DNA from 3 places in the Clostridium sp. B9 genome. Region 1 is predicted to be linked to each of the others. Evidence: a T-box and tRNA genes for the amino acid it is inferred to sense, from the RefSeq annotation. Region 1 holds a T-box; the other regions hold tRNA genes.
What was found. A T-box is a leader RNA that pairs with one kind of tRNA and senses whether it is charged. The one in region 1 lies ahead of thrS (threonine--tRNA ligase), so its partner is inferred to be a tRNA-Thr.
Positions count from the first base shown of each region.

Region 2: it has a tRNA-Thr gene. The T-box ahead of thrS (threonine--tRNA ligase) is inferred to sense a tRNA for this amino acid. The anticodon was not compared.
Region 3: it has a tRNA-Thr gene. The T-box ahead of thrS (threonine--tRNA ligase) is inferred to sense a tRNA for this amino acid. The anticodon was not compared.

Region 1 is NZ_JBNWKA010000003.1:3,541,482-3,544,748, reverse strand. It holds gene ACQZHJ_RS15925 (M3 family oligoendopeptidase) at 1-218, shown strand, start outside; gene thrS (threonine--tRNA ligase) at 271-2,202, opposite strand; T-box leader at 2,274-2,484, opposite strand; tRNA gene ACQZHJ_RS15915 (tRNA-Leu) at 2,736-2,819, shown strand; tRNA gene ACQZHJ_RS15910 (tRNA-Gly) at 2,827-2,900, shown strand; tRNA gene ACQZHJ_RS15905 (tRNA-Gly) at 2,921-2,995, shown strand; gene ACQZHJ_RS15900 (HNH endonuclease) at 3,133-3,267, opposite strand, start outside.
Region 2 is NZ_JBNWKA010000003.1:3,343,645-3,346,911, reverse strand. It holds gene yyaC (spore protease YyaC) at 1-403, opposite strand, end outside; gene ACQZHJ_RS14830 (hypothetical protein) at 508-1,173, shown strand; tRNA gene ACQZHJ_RS14825 (tRNA-Thr) at 1,360-1,435, shown strand; tRNA gene ACQZHJ_RS14820 (tRNA-Tyr) at 1,441-1,526, shown strand; tRNA gene ACQZHJ_RS14815 (tRNA-Val) at 1,531-1,606, shown strand; tRNA gene ACQZHJ_RS14810 (tRNA-Thr) at 1,628-1,703, shown strand; tRNA gene ACQZHJ_RS14805 (tRNA-Tyr) at 1,709-1,794, shown strand; tRNA gene ACQZHJ_RS14800 (tRNA-Thr) at 1,822-1,897, shown strand; tRNA gene ACQZHJ_RS14795 (tRNA-Tyr) at 1,903-1,988, shown strand; SAM riboswitch class I at 2,064-2,170, shown strand; partial or broken gene metK (methionine adenosyltransferase) at 2,433-3,267, shown strand, end outside.
Region 3 is NZ_JBNWKA010000003.1:3,895,588-3,898,854, reverse strand. It holds gene ACQZHJ_RS17700 (hypothetical protein) at 1-254, shown strand, start outside; tRNA gene ACQZHJ_RS17695 (tRNA-Glu) at 439-513, shown strand; tRNA gene ACQZHJ_RS17690 (tRNA-Val) at 518-593, shown strand; tRNA gene ACQZHJ_RS17685 (tRNA-Asp) at 607-683, shown strand; tRNA gene ACQZHJ_RS17680 (tRNA-Glu) at 691-765, shown strand; tRNA gene ACQZHJ_RS17675 (tRNA-Val) at 774-849, shown strand; tRNA gene ACQZHJ_RS17670 (tRNA-Asp) at 864-940, shown strand; tRNA gene ACQZHJ_RS17665 (tRNA-Glu) at 946-1,020, shown strand; tRNA gene ACQZHJ_RS17660 (tRNA-Val) at 1,026-1,101, shown strand; tRNA gene ACQZHJ_RS17655 (tRNA-Asp) at 1,114-1,190, shown strand; tRNA gene ACQZHJ_RS17650 (tRNA-Thr) at 1,196-1,271, shown strand; gene ACQZHJ_RS17645 (ATP-binding protein) at 1,355-2,356, opposite strand; gene ACQZHJ_RS17640 (DnaD domain protein) at 2,353-3,267, opposite strand, start outside.

The DNA of each region.
Region 1 (3,267 bases):
CCCAAATATGTGCCCTTCAATTCTGGAAAAAAGATAGAGATAATCATGAAAAGGCATGGGAGGATTATTTAAATCTTTGCAATATAGGGGGAACAAAAACATTCTTAGGACTAGTAAACTATGCAAACTTAAAATCACCATTTGAAAATGGATGTGTAGAAAGTATAGTTGGAGAAGTGGATAAATATTTAAATAGTATAGATGATAGCAAATTTTAAATAACAAAAAAGAACTTGGATAATTCCAAGTTCTTTTTATTATAATCAAAGATTAGTTTTCTCTGTTAGCTATTTCTAATACAAGTCTGTTAACAAAGTCAGCTAAAGGCATAGCACCTTCTTCGCCATTTTTTCTGCTTCTTACAGAAACTTCTCTGTTTTCAGCTTCTTTTTCTCCAACAACTAAGATGTAAGGAGATCTTTCTAATCTAGCTTCTCTTATTTTGTATCCTATTTTCTCTGCTCTGTGGTCAGCTTCAACTCTAACGCCTCTTCTTCTTAACTCTTCTACAACTTCATTAGCGTAGTCAGCATATTTATCTGATAGAGGAAGAACTTTTGCTTGAACTGGAGCTATCCAAGTTGGAAGAGCACCTGCATATTTTTCTATAAGCATTGCTAATGTTCTTTCATAACATCCTATTGAACTTCTGTGAATGATATATGGACGTTTCTTTTCTCCATCTTTATCAATGTAGTACATTCCAAATCTTTCAGCTAAGGCGAAGTCTATTTGAATAGTTATGATTGTATCTTCTTTACCATGAACGTTCTTGAATTGGATATCAAGTTTTGGACCATAGAAAGCAGCTTCATCATCAGCTTCTGTGAAATCTATTTTTAAGTGATTTAATATTTCTCTCATTATATTTTGAGTATTTTCCCAAGCTTCAGGATCATTGATGTATTTTTCAGTATTGTTTGGATCCCATTTTGAGAATCTGTAAGTAATATCATCAGCTATTCCTAAAGTTTCCATAACGTACTTAACTAGATCAACAGTGTTTTTGAATTCATCTTCTAATTGCTCTGGAGTACATACTATATGACCATCAGCAAGAGTAAATTGTCTTACTCTTATAAGTCCATGCATTTCTCCTGAAGCTTCATTTCTGAATAGAGTAGAAGTTTCAGCAAATCTTACAGGTAAATCTCTGTAACTATGTTGAGTAGCATTGTATATTGCATATTGGAATGGGCAAGTCATAGGTCTTAAAGCAAATACTTCGTTATCAACCTCTTCATCACCTAAAACAAACATACCATCTTTATAGTGATCCCAGTGACCTGAAATTTTGTAAAGGTCGCTTTTAGCCATTAAAGGAGTTTTAGTTAAAACATATCCTCTTCTTTGCTCTTCATCTTCTATCCATCTTTGAAGAGTTTGGATTATTCTAGCTCCTTTTGGCATTAATAGAGGAAGTCCTTGACCAACATTTTCATCAGTAGTGAATATTCCTAATTCTCTACCTAATTTATTATGGTCTCTTTTCTTAGCTTCTTCTAAAGCTTCTAAGTAAGCATCTAATTCAGCTTTCTTAGGGAATGCAGTTCCATATACTCTTGAAAGCATTTTATTTTCCTCGTTACCTTTCCAGTAAGCACCAGTACATCTTAATAATTTAACAGCTTTTATTGGTTTAAGAGCCATTAAGTGAGGTCCAGCACATAAATCTACGAATTCACCTATTTGGTAGAATGAGATTACCTCATCTTCTGGAAGGTCATTTATAAGTTCAACTTTATAAGGTTCATCCTTCATAAGTTCTAAAGCTTCGTTTCTTGGAAGTTCAAATCTCTTTATTTCAGGATTTTCCTTAATTATTTTTTTCATTTCAGCTTCTAATTTGTTTAATTCCTCAGCTGTGAATGGTTTTTCTGTATCAAAGTCATAATAGAATCCATTATCTATTGATGGTCCTATAGCTAACTTATCTTGAGGGAATAATCTTTTAACAGCGGCAGCTAATACGTGAGAAGCTGTATGGTTAAAAGCATGTTGACCTTCCTTAGAATCGAAAGTACAGATAGCTAATTCACAATCCTCATTAACTGTGAATCTTAAATCCTCAACTTTTCCATTTATTAATCCGCAACATGCGTTTCTAGCTAATCCTTGGCTTATATCTTGAGCTATTTCAAGAATTGAAAGTCCAGCTTTAACTTCTTTAACTGAACCGTCTTTTAAAGTAATTTTTATCATATTAATTTCTCCTTTCATTTGATTACTATCTATTCATATAAAATAAAAAACTCTCGTCTCTTTTCAAATTGAAAAGGGACGAGAGTGTATATTCCCGTGGTTCCACCCAAATTGTACTTTATATAAAAGTACCACTTTAGTTAATCGTAACGTGATTAAAACGGACTTGATTAGAGTCACTCAGAGGTAGTTTTCAACTAATTCCATTTAAAAGTACTCACAGCTACTGTACTTTCTCTCTGAAAATGTACCGAAGTTTACTCGTCTCTTCAACGTATTAATATAATATGTACTTCTGATTATAAGTTTATTGGATTTGGATGTCAATGGATAATAATATAAAAATAATGTTATTTGCAATAATAAATTAGAATCTATAGATTTATTATGTTCAAAGATATTTTAGTATGACTTAAAAATATTATATGGAGAAATTTTATAGACTGTGATTATAAATTAAATTTAAAAAGAAAATTTTACAGAAAAATACTTGAAATGCAAAATTAAAAATATTATAATAATAGTATAGTTTTGCAGATGTGGCGGAATTGGCAGACGCACTAGACTTAGGATCTAGCGCCTTAGGCGTGGGGGTTCGACTCCCTTCATCTGCACCAAAACTAAGCGGGTGTAGTTCAATGGTAGAACACCAGCCTTCCAAGCGGGATACCCGGGTTCGATTCCCGGTACCCGCTCCATTTATGAAAAAAATAAATATGCGGGAGTGACTCAATGGTAGAGTGTCACCTTGCCAAGGTGAAAGTTGCGGGTTCGAGTCCCGTCTTCCGCTCCATAGTAAAGCAACTGAGATTTCAGTTGTTTTTTTGTGCTTTTAATAATTTTTCTAAAAAATAATATAACGTAATATATACAAACCAACATACAAATTAATTACAAAAAAAGCTAACAAGAGTTATTTTCTTGTTAGCTTTAAATACAACTAATTGCTTTTTGCAATATAAAATCTTCTATATATTCTTCTGAATAAATCTTTTTTCCCATAAGTCTAAATATTAAATCATCTTTAGAGTAGCCTTCTTTAAATAGTTTAAGGTCTTTAGTAAG
Region 2 (3,267 bases), 200 kb from region 1:
CAATTGCTATTATTGAAGCATCTCCAACACTTCTTAGAGATTTGCCAACACCCTTTCCAGGATGAATTGGTTCATTTCGTGTATGGATTTCTCCTATTGATTTAGAATCTCCTAAACAGGCATCTATTGCGATTATATGATGATCAGGATATTTTTTTAATATTTCTGTTATTTTCTTATCAAGGTTTAAAGCATGTATTGGTGAATCTAATGTTCCAAGTACCTCAAGTGGAAAAAACTTTTTCTTCAAGAGTGTTCCAACTAAAGGACCTAAGCAATCACCTATACATTTATCTGTTCCTATACACACTATTAATGTTTTTTCATTAATATGATCTTTTAAAAAGTTTGATATTTCATAATAAGCCAAATAATTTTCATAATAGGTTTTAATTTTTTTCAATATCTCACCTCCTGATAAAGTATATGAGAGTAAATGAGTAAATATTAAAGAGGAGTATAAAAAAGATTTTAAAAGGCAATTATTAAGACAGGAGGTGGTCTTAAATGAATAAGAGGTTTTTCACTTTTGTAATCTTATTTTTAACAACAGTAACAGTTGGAATTATGTTTTGGAGTACAAGCGCAAGATTTAATTTAAGTAAAGAAATTAATGATGGAAAATTAAAAAATGAATTTGTAGAACAAGAATTAGACACAGATAGAATAATAAAAGAAATAGAGAAAAATATAATTAGTGAAAATGTTAGAGATATTGATAATGAAACTGAAAATAATGATTTAGAAAAAGATAGTAGTAACAGGAAAGATATAATTGATAAAGAGGAAAGTGGCGATGAGATAAATAATAAATCTAAGGTAAATAAAGATAGAGAATATATTATAAATGATGTGGAAGGAGATTACTCTAATAAAGGTAATTATTCCTTAGAAGAAGAGGAGGAGAGTTTAGAAGTATTTAAGGTAGATAAATTTTCTATACCTTCAAGAATAAAGAGAAGTGATAAATTAAAACTTTTATCAATAGCTAAAAATTTAAGTATTGTAGATTATGGAGTTTTGTTAGAACATGTAAAAAGAAGTGATGAATTAGGTGCTGCAGTAGATATATTTAAGATATTAAAGAATAAATTGGATGATGATGATTATAATCTCATTAAAGAAGTAATGAATCCATATATTAATATTGAGTTAATAGAGAACAATATTTAATATAAATAAAGCAAAATAATAACTAGTGCAAAATGGAGTAAATAATAGAAATTAAAAGTAAATTAAAAATAAGTTAACATAATAGCTTTAAATGGCCTTAAATTAAGTTTGAAATAAACAGCGTAACAATATATACTAAGTCTTGTCGATTGGCGGTGAGCCAAAACGACAGAAAAAAATAAATGCGCTGGTGTGGCTCAATTGGCAGAGCAGCTGACTTGTAATCAGCAGGTTATCGGTTCAAGTCCGATCATCAGCTCCATAAGTGGTGGAATTCCCGAGTGGCCAAAGGGGGCAGACTGTAAATCTGTTGTCGGACGACTTCGAAGGTTCGAATCCTTCTTCCACCACCAATAAGGTCGCATAGCTCAGCTGGGAGAGCACCTGCCTTACAAGCAGGGGGTCACAGGTTCGATCCCTGTTGCGACCACCATTAAATAAATTTAATAAATGTGCTGGTGTGGCTCAATTGGCAGAGCAGCTGACTTGTAATCAGCAGGTTATCGGTTCAAGTCCGATCATCAGCTCCACAAGTGGTGGAATTCCCGAGTGGCCAAAGGGGGCAGACTGTAAATCTGTTGTCGGACGACTTCGAAGGTTCGAATCCTTCTTCCACCACCATTTATAAAATAAAATATTAAACACTATGCTGGTGTGGCTCAATTGGCAGAGCAGCTGACTTGTAATCAGCAGGTTATCGGTTCAAGTCCGATCATCAGCTCCAAATGTGGTGGAATTCCCGAGTGGCCAAAGGGGGCAGACTGTAAATCTGTTGTCGGACGACTTCGAAGGTTCGAATCCTTCTTCCACCACCAGCAAGAGACACTTATCAAAGTGTCTCTTTATTTAAAATAATATCGAATTAAAATAGAATATTTAGTATTTATATACTCTTATCCAGAGAGGTGGAGGGAACAAGGCCCTATGAAACCCGGCAACCAGTGAGCAATCACCACGGTGCCAATTCCGGTAAAGAAAATTCTTTACAAGATGAGAGAAGATAAATTTAGTGTATAACTAGAATCTCTTCTTAAATCTATAAAAGGATTAAGAAGAGATTTTTTTGTTTAATAAAAAAATATTTTTTAACAGCGCGCATTAAATTATGGTTTTTATTAGACAGTTTAATTAGAGATATTGTTTTAAATAATTGGATAGAATAATTTATGAATTAGTAAGAATATTTAGGGTTTTTAAATAAAAGATATATGAAAGGGGTGAATAAGCTATTCTAAAGACGTTAGAATAGCGATATAAACATGAAAAGATTATTTACATCAGAATCAGTTACAGAAGGACATCCAGATAAAATATGTGATCAAATTTCAGATGCAGTTTTAGATGCTATATTTGATAAAGATCCAAATGCAAGAGTTGCTTGTGAGACAGCTGTTACTACAGGATTAGTAATGGTTATGGGAGAAATAACAACTAATTGTTATGTTGATATTCCTAAGATAGCAAGAGAAACAATTAGAGAAATTGGTTATGACAGAGCTAAATATGGATTTGACTGTGAAACTTGTTCAGTTATGACTACAATAGATGAGCAATCTTCAGATATAGCTATGGGGGTTGATGAGGCTCTAGAGTCAAGAGAAGGTGAGAAAATTGACATAGACGCTGTTGGAGCAGGAGACCAAGGTATGATGTTTGGTTTTGCTACAAATGAAACAGAAGAATTTATGCCAGCTCCAATCGCTATGGCTCATAGATTATCAAGAAGATTAACAGAAGTAAGAAAGAACGGAACTTTACCTTACTTAAGACCAGATGGAAAAACTCAAGTTACAGTTGAGTATGAAGATAATAAACCAGTTAGAATAGATGCTATAGTAATATCTACTCAACATGGACCAGAAGTTACTCAAGAGCAAATTCAAGAGGATTTAATGGAGCATGTTATAAAAGCTGTTATACCAGCTGAGTTATTAGATGAAGAAACTAAGTACTACATTAACCCAACAGGAAGATTCGTTATTGGAGGGACCTCAAGGGGATGCTGGATTAACAGGAAGAAAAATTATAGTTGATACTTACGGTGGATATGGAAGACACGGTGGTGGTGCTTTCTCAGGAAAAGACCCAACTAAG
Region 3 (3,267 bases), 350 kb from region 1:
GGGATAAGAATATACTTTTATACCTAAATGATAGCTATCCGATAAAAATAGAAGCTAGCGGAAGGAATTTTAGAGAAGAAAGCTATAAGTTTAATATTAAGGTCATAGAAGAGCCAGAATTCTTGGAAACATGCGATTTTAACGTGGAAAAATTAGAAGAACAAATAGCCTGGAGAAGCAATCAAATAGATAATTATAAAAAAATAGTTGAAAAAATAGAAAAAGAGAGTAATTTTGAGGAAAAATGCGAATAAAAGAATTAAATTTAAAAAATAAGCTAATATGACCTAAAATGAACTAAAAAAGTGTTGACATAAGTTTAAGATTAAGATATTATATTCCTTGTCAGGTCGCCAAGTGCGAAAGACAAAAACAAAATAAACATTTTAGTTTAAAGCTAAAACTGGTCAAAAATGATGTGGTTTTAAGAGTTAATGTGGCCCCTTGGTCAAGCGGTTAAGACACCACCCTTTCACGGTGGTAACAGGGGTTCGATTCCCCTAGGGGTCACCAACATGGTCGCATAGCTCAGCTGGGAGAGCACCTGCCTTACAAGCAGGGGGTCACAGGTTCGATCCCTGTTGCGACCACCATAAAACTTTTAATGGCTCAGTAGCTCAGTTGGTTAGAGTACCGGCCTGTCACGCCGGGGGTCGAGGGTTCGAGTCCCTTTTGAGTCGCCACATTTTTGGCCCCTTGGTCAAGCGGTTAAGACACCACCCTTTCACGGTGGTAACAGGGGTTCGATTCCCCTAGGGGTCACCATATATTACGGTCGCATAGCTCAGCTGGGAGAGCACCTGCCTTACAAGCAGGGGGTCACAGGTTCGATCCCTGTTGCGACCACCATTAAAGTTTTTAATGGCTCAGTAGCTCAGTTGGTTAGAGTACCGGCCTGTCACGCCGGGGGTCGAGGGTTCGAGTCCCTTCTGAGTCGCCAGTTTTGGCCCCTTGGTCAAGCGGTTAAGACACCACCCTTTCACGGTGGTAACAGGGGTTCGATTCCCCTAGGGGTCACCATATTAGGTCGCATAGCTCAGCTGGGAGAGCACCTGCCTTACAAGCAGGGGGTCACAGGTTCGATCCCTGTTGCGACCACCATAAACTTTAAATGGCTCAGTAGCTCAGTTGGTTAGAGTACCGGCCTGTCACGCCGGGGGTCGAGGGTTCGAGTCCCTTCTGAGTCGCCATACGCGCTGGTGTGGCTCAATTGGCAGAGCAGCTGACTTGTAATCAGCAGGTTATCGGTTCAAGTCCGATCATCAGCTCCAAAGGAACTTCAGTTCGACTGAAGTTCTTTTTTTTATCGTAATTTACATTCATTTATTTATGCTAAAAAAATGCAACTTATCTTTTAAGTAAGATAAGTTGCATTTTTTCTTTTTGTTTTTTCAAGATTTTTCTTTATTCTAATATCATCACCATAAGTTTTAAATAAAACAAAGTTTCCAAGCAATCTTGAAGTTATTCTCTCAGCATAAGTTTGCTTAAGTTCTTCTAAGTTTAAGTTTGTTGAGATAAGCATTTTTTTATTAGATAAAAGTTTTTTATTTAATAAAGTAAATAACTCTGTAGTAGAGAAGTCTGTTACTTGTTCAGCACCTAAGTCATCTATAACGAGTAAATCGCAATTTAATAGTAAATCTTCTAATTCAAAGTTGTTATTAAATCGTATATCTTTTAAATCTCTCATAAGCTCATCAGAAGTTCTATAAACAACAAGGAAACCACTATCTAATAAAGCTTTTGATATGCAATAAGTCATGAAGGTTTTCCCTGTACCTGGACTTCCAAAGAAAAGAATATTTTCATTATGTGAAGCAAACTTAGGAATGTACCCATTAACTATTCTATCAATCATTATTTGCATATTTTCTCTAGGAGAATATTTTTCATTCCCTCTTTTTACTGGTGAAAATACGTTTATATCAAACTTTGAAAAGTTATTTGATCTTAAGGCATCAGCCATATGAGAATTTTCATAGTAAATTTCAACTAGCTTTTTTTTATAACAATCACATTTTTCTGTTACTATGTAGCCTGTATCTTTGCATTTAGGACATCTATAATGCATATCTAAATAATCACTTGGATAGCCATACATAGCCAATAACTGATCTTTTTCTTCTCTTAAGTTATTAATGTCTTTTTTCATTTTTTCAAATACAGATTTATCTGGATTTCTTAAAGCTAGCATTGATAACTTTATAGATAATTTGCCTATTTCTCTTTCGTATTCAAAGACTTGAGGTATCTTTTCCTTAATTTCTTTTTGTCTGTTAGTTAAATCTTTCTTTTCATCCTGACGAATCTTTTCATAAATATCCATCAGTTGAGTTTTATAACCTTTAATCATTCAGTATCCCATCCTAACAATTGTTTTTCTAAGGAATCATAGTCATAATCTCTTTGAGTAAAATTAGCTGCTCTAGCAGGTTTCTTTTGAATAGGTTGATTAGTATTATTAAATGGCTTTTGTATGTTAGATGACTTTTTAACGTCTTTTTTAGCTACATCATCTAAAGTTTTAATTCCATCTTTAAACCATTTTGACAAAATACCATCTATGTATTTAAAATCAGCTCTGTTAAGTCTTTCAAAGCATATATCACAAGCTTTAAAAATTAACTCCACAGAGAAGTTATAAGTTAGAAGCCACTTTTCCATCATAGTTTCTTGTGGTTTCATTATTTCTGTATTTTGAATTCCTAAATATTTAAGAATTTTTCTTATTTTTACCCACTTATCTTCTGTTTTAGTTATATAAGCTTGGGCTTCATCGATTGATTTTATACCAGCTGTATGCCAGCCAAGTGCCACTGTTTCAATATATCTAACATCTTTCTTCCCTTTAGATACACAGTACTCTATTAGTATTAGTATTAGCTCTGAAGAGAAATCAAGCTCTGTTTGCCAAGAAAGATAAGTTGTCATTTCCTTAGTTGACAATGGTCTACAAATAAGTTTTTCTATATCTTTAAGCATATCCTTTGTGTTGCTCTCATCTAGTGCTGATAATAAATCAACCGAATTATGAGTTGATGAGTGATTACCTTCTGAAAGATCAATAAATTCTATACTAAAGTTATTCATTTTATCTATAGGAACTAATTTTATAACGCCTTCTTCATGCCAATAATTAAGAGCATTCATTACATCTGATTCTAAAAGGTTTAGGTTCGTTGCTAAAATTGAAGAATTAACTCCAAGTTCTCCAGAAAAGCTATATTTTAGCATTAATAAATAAACCTTAACAAATTCTCCTCT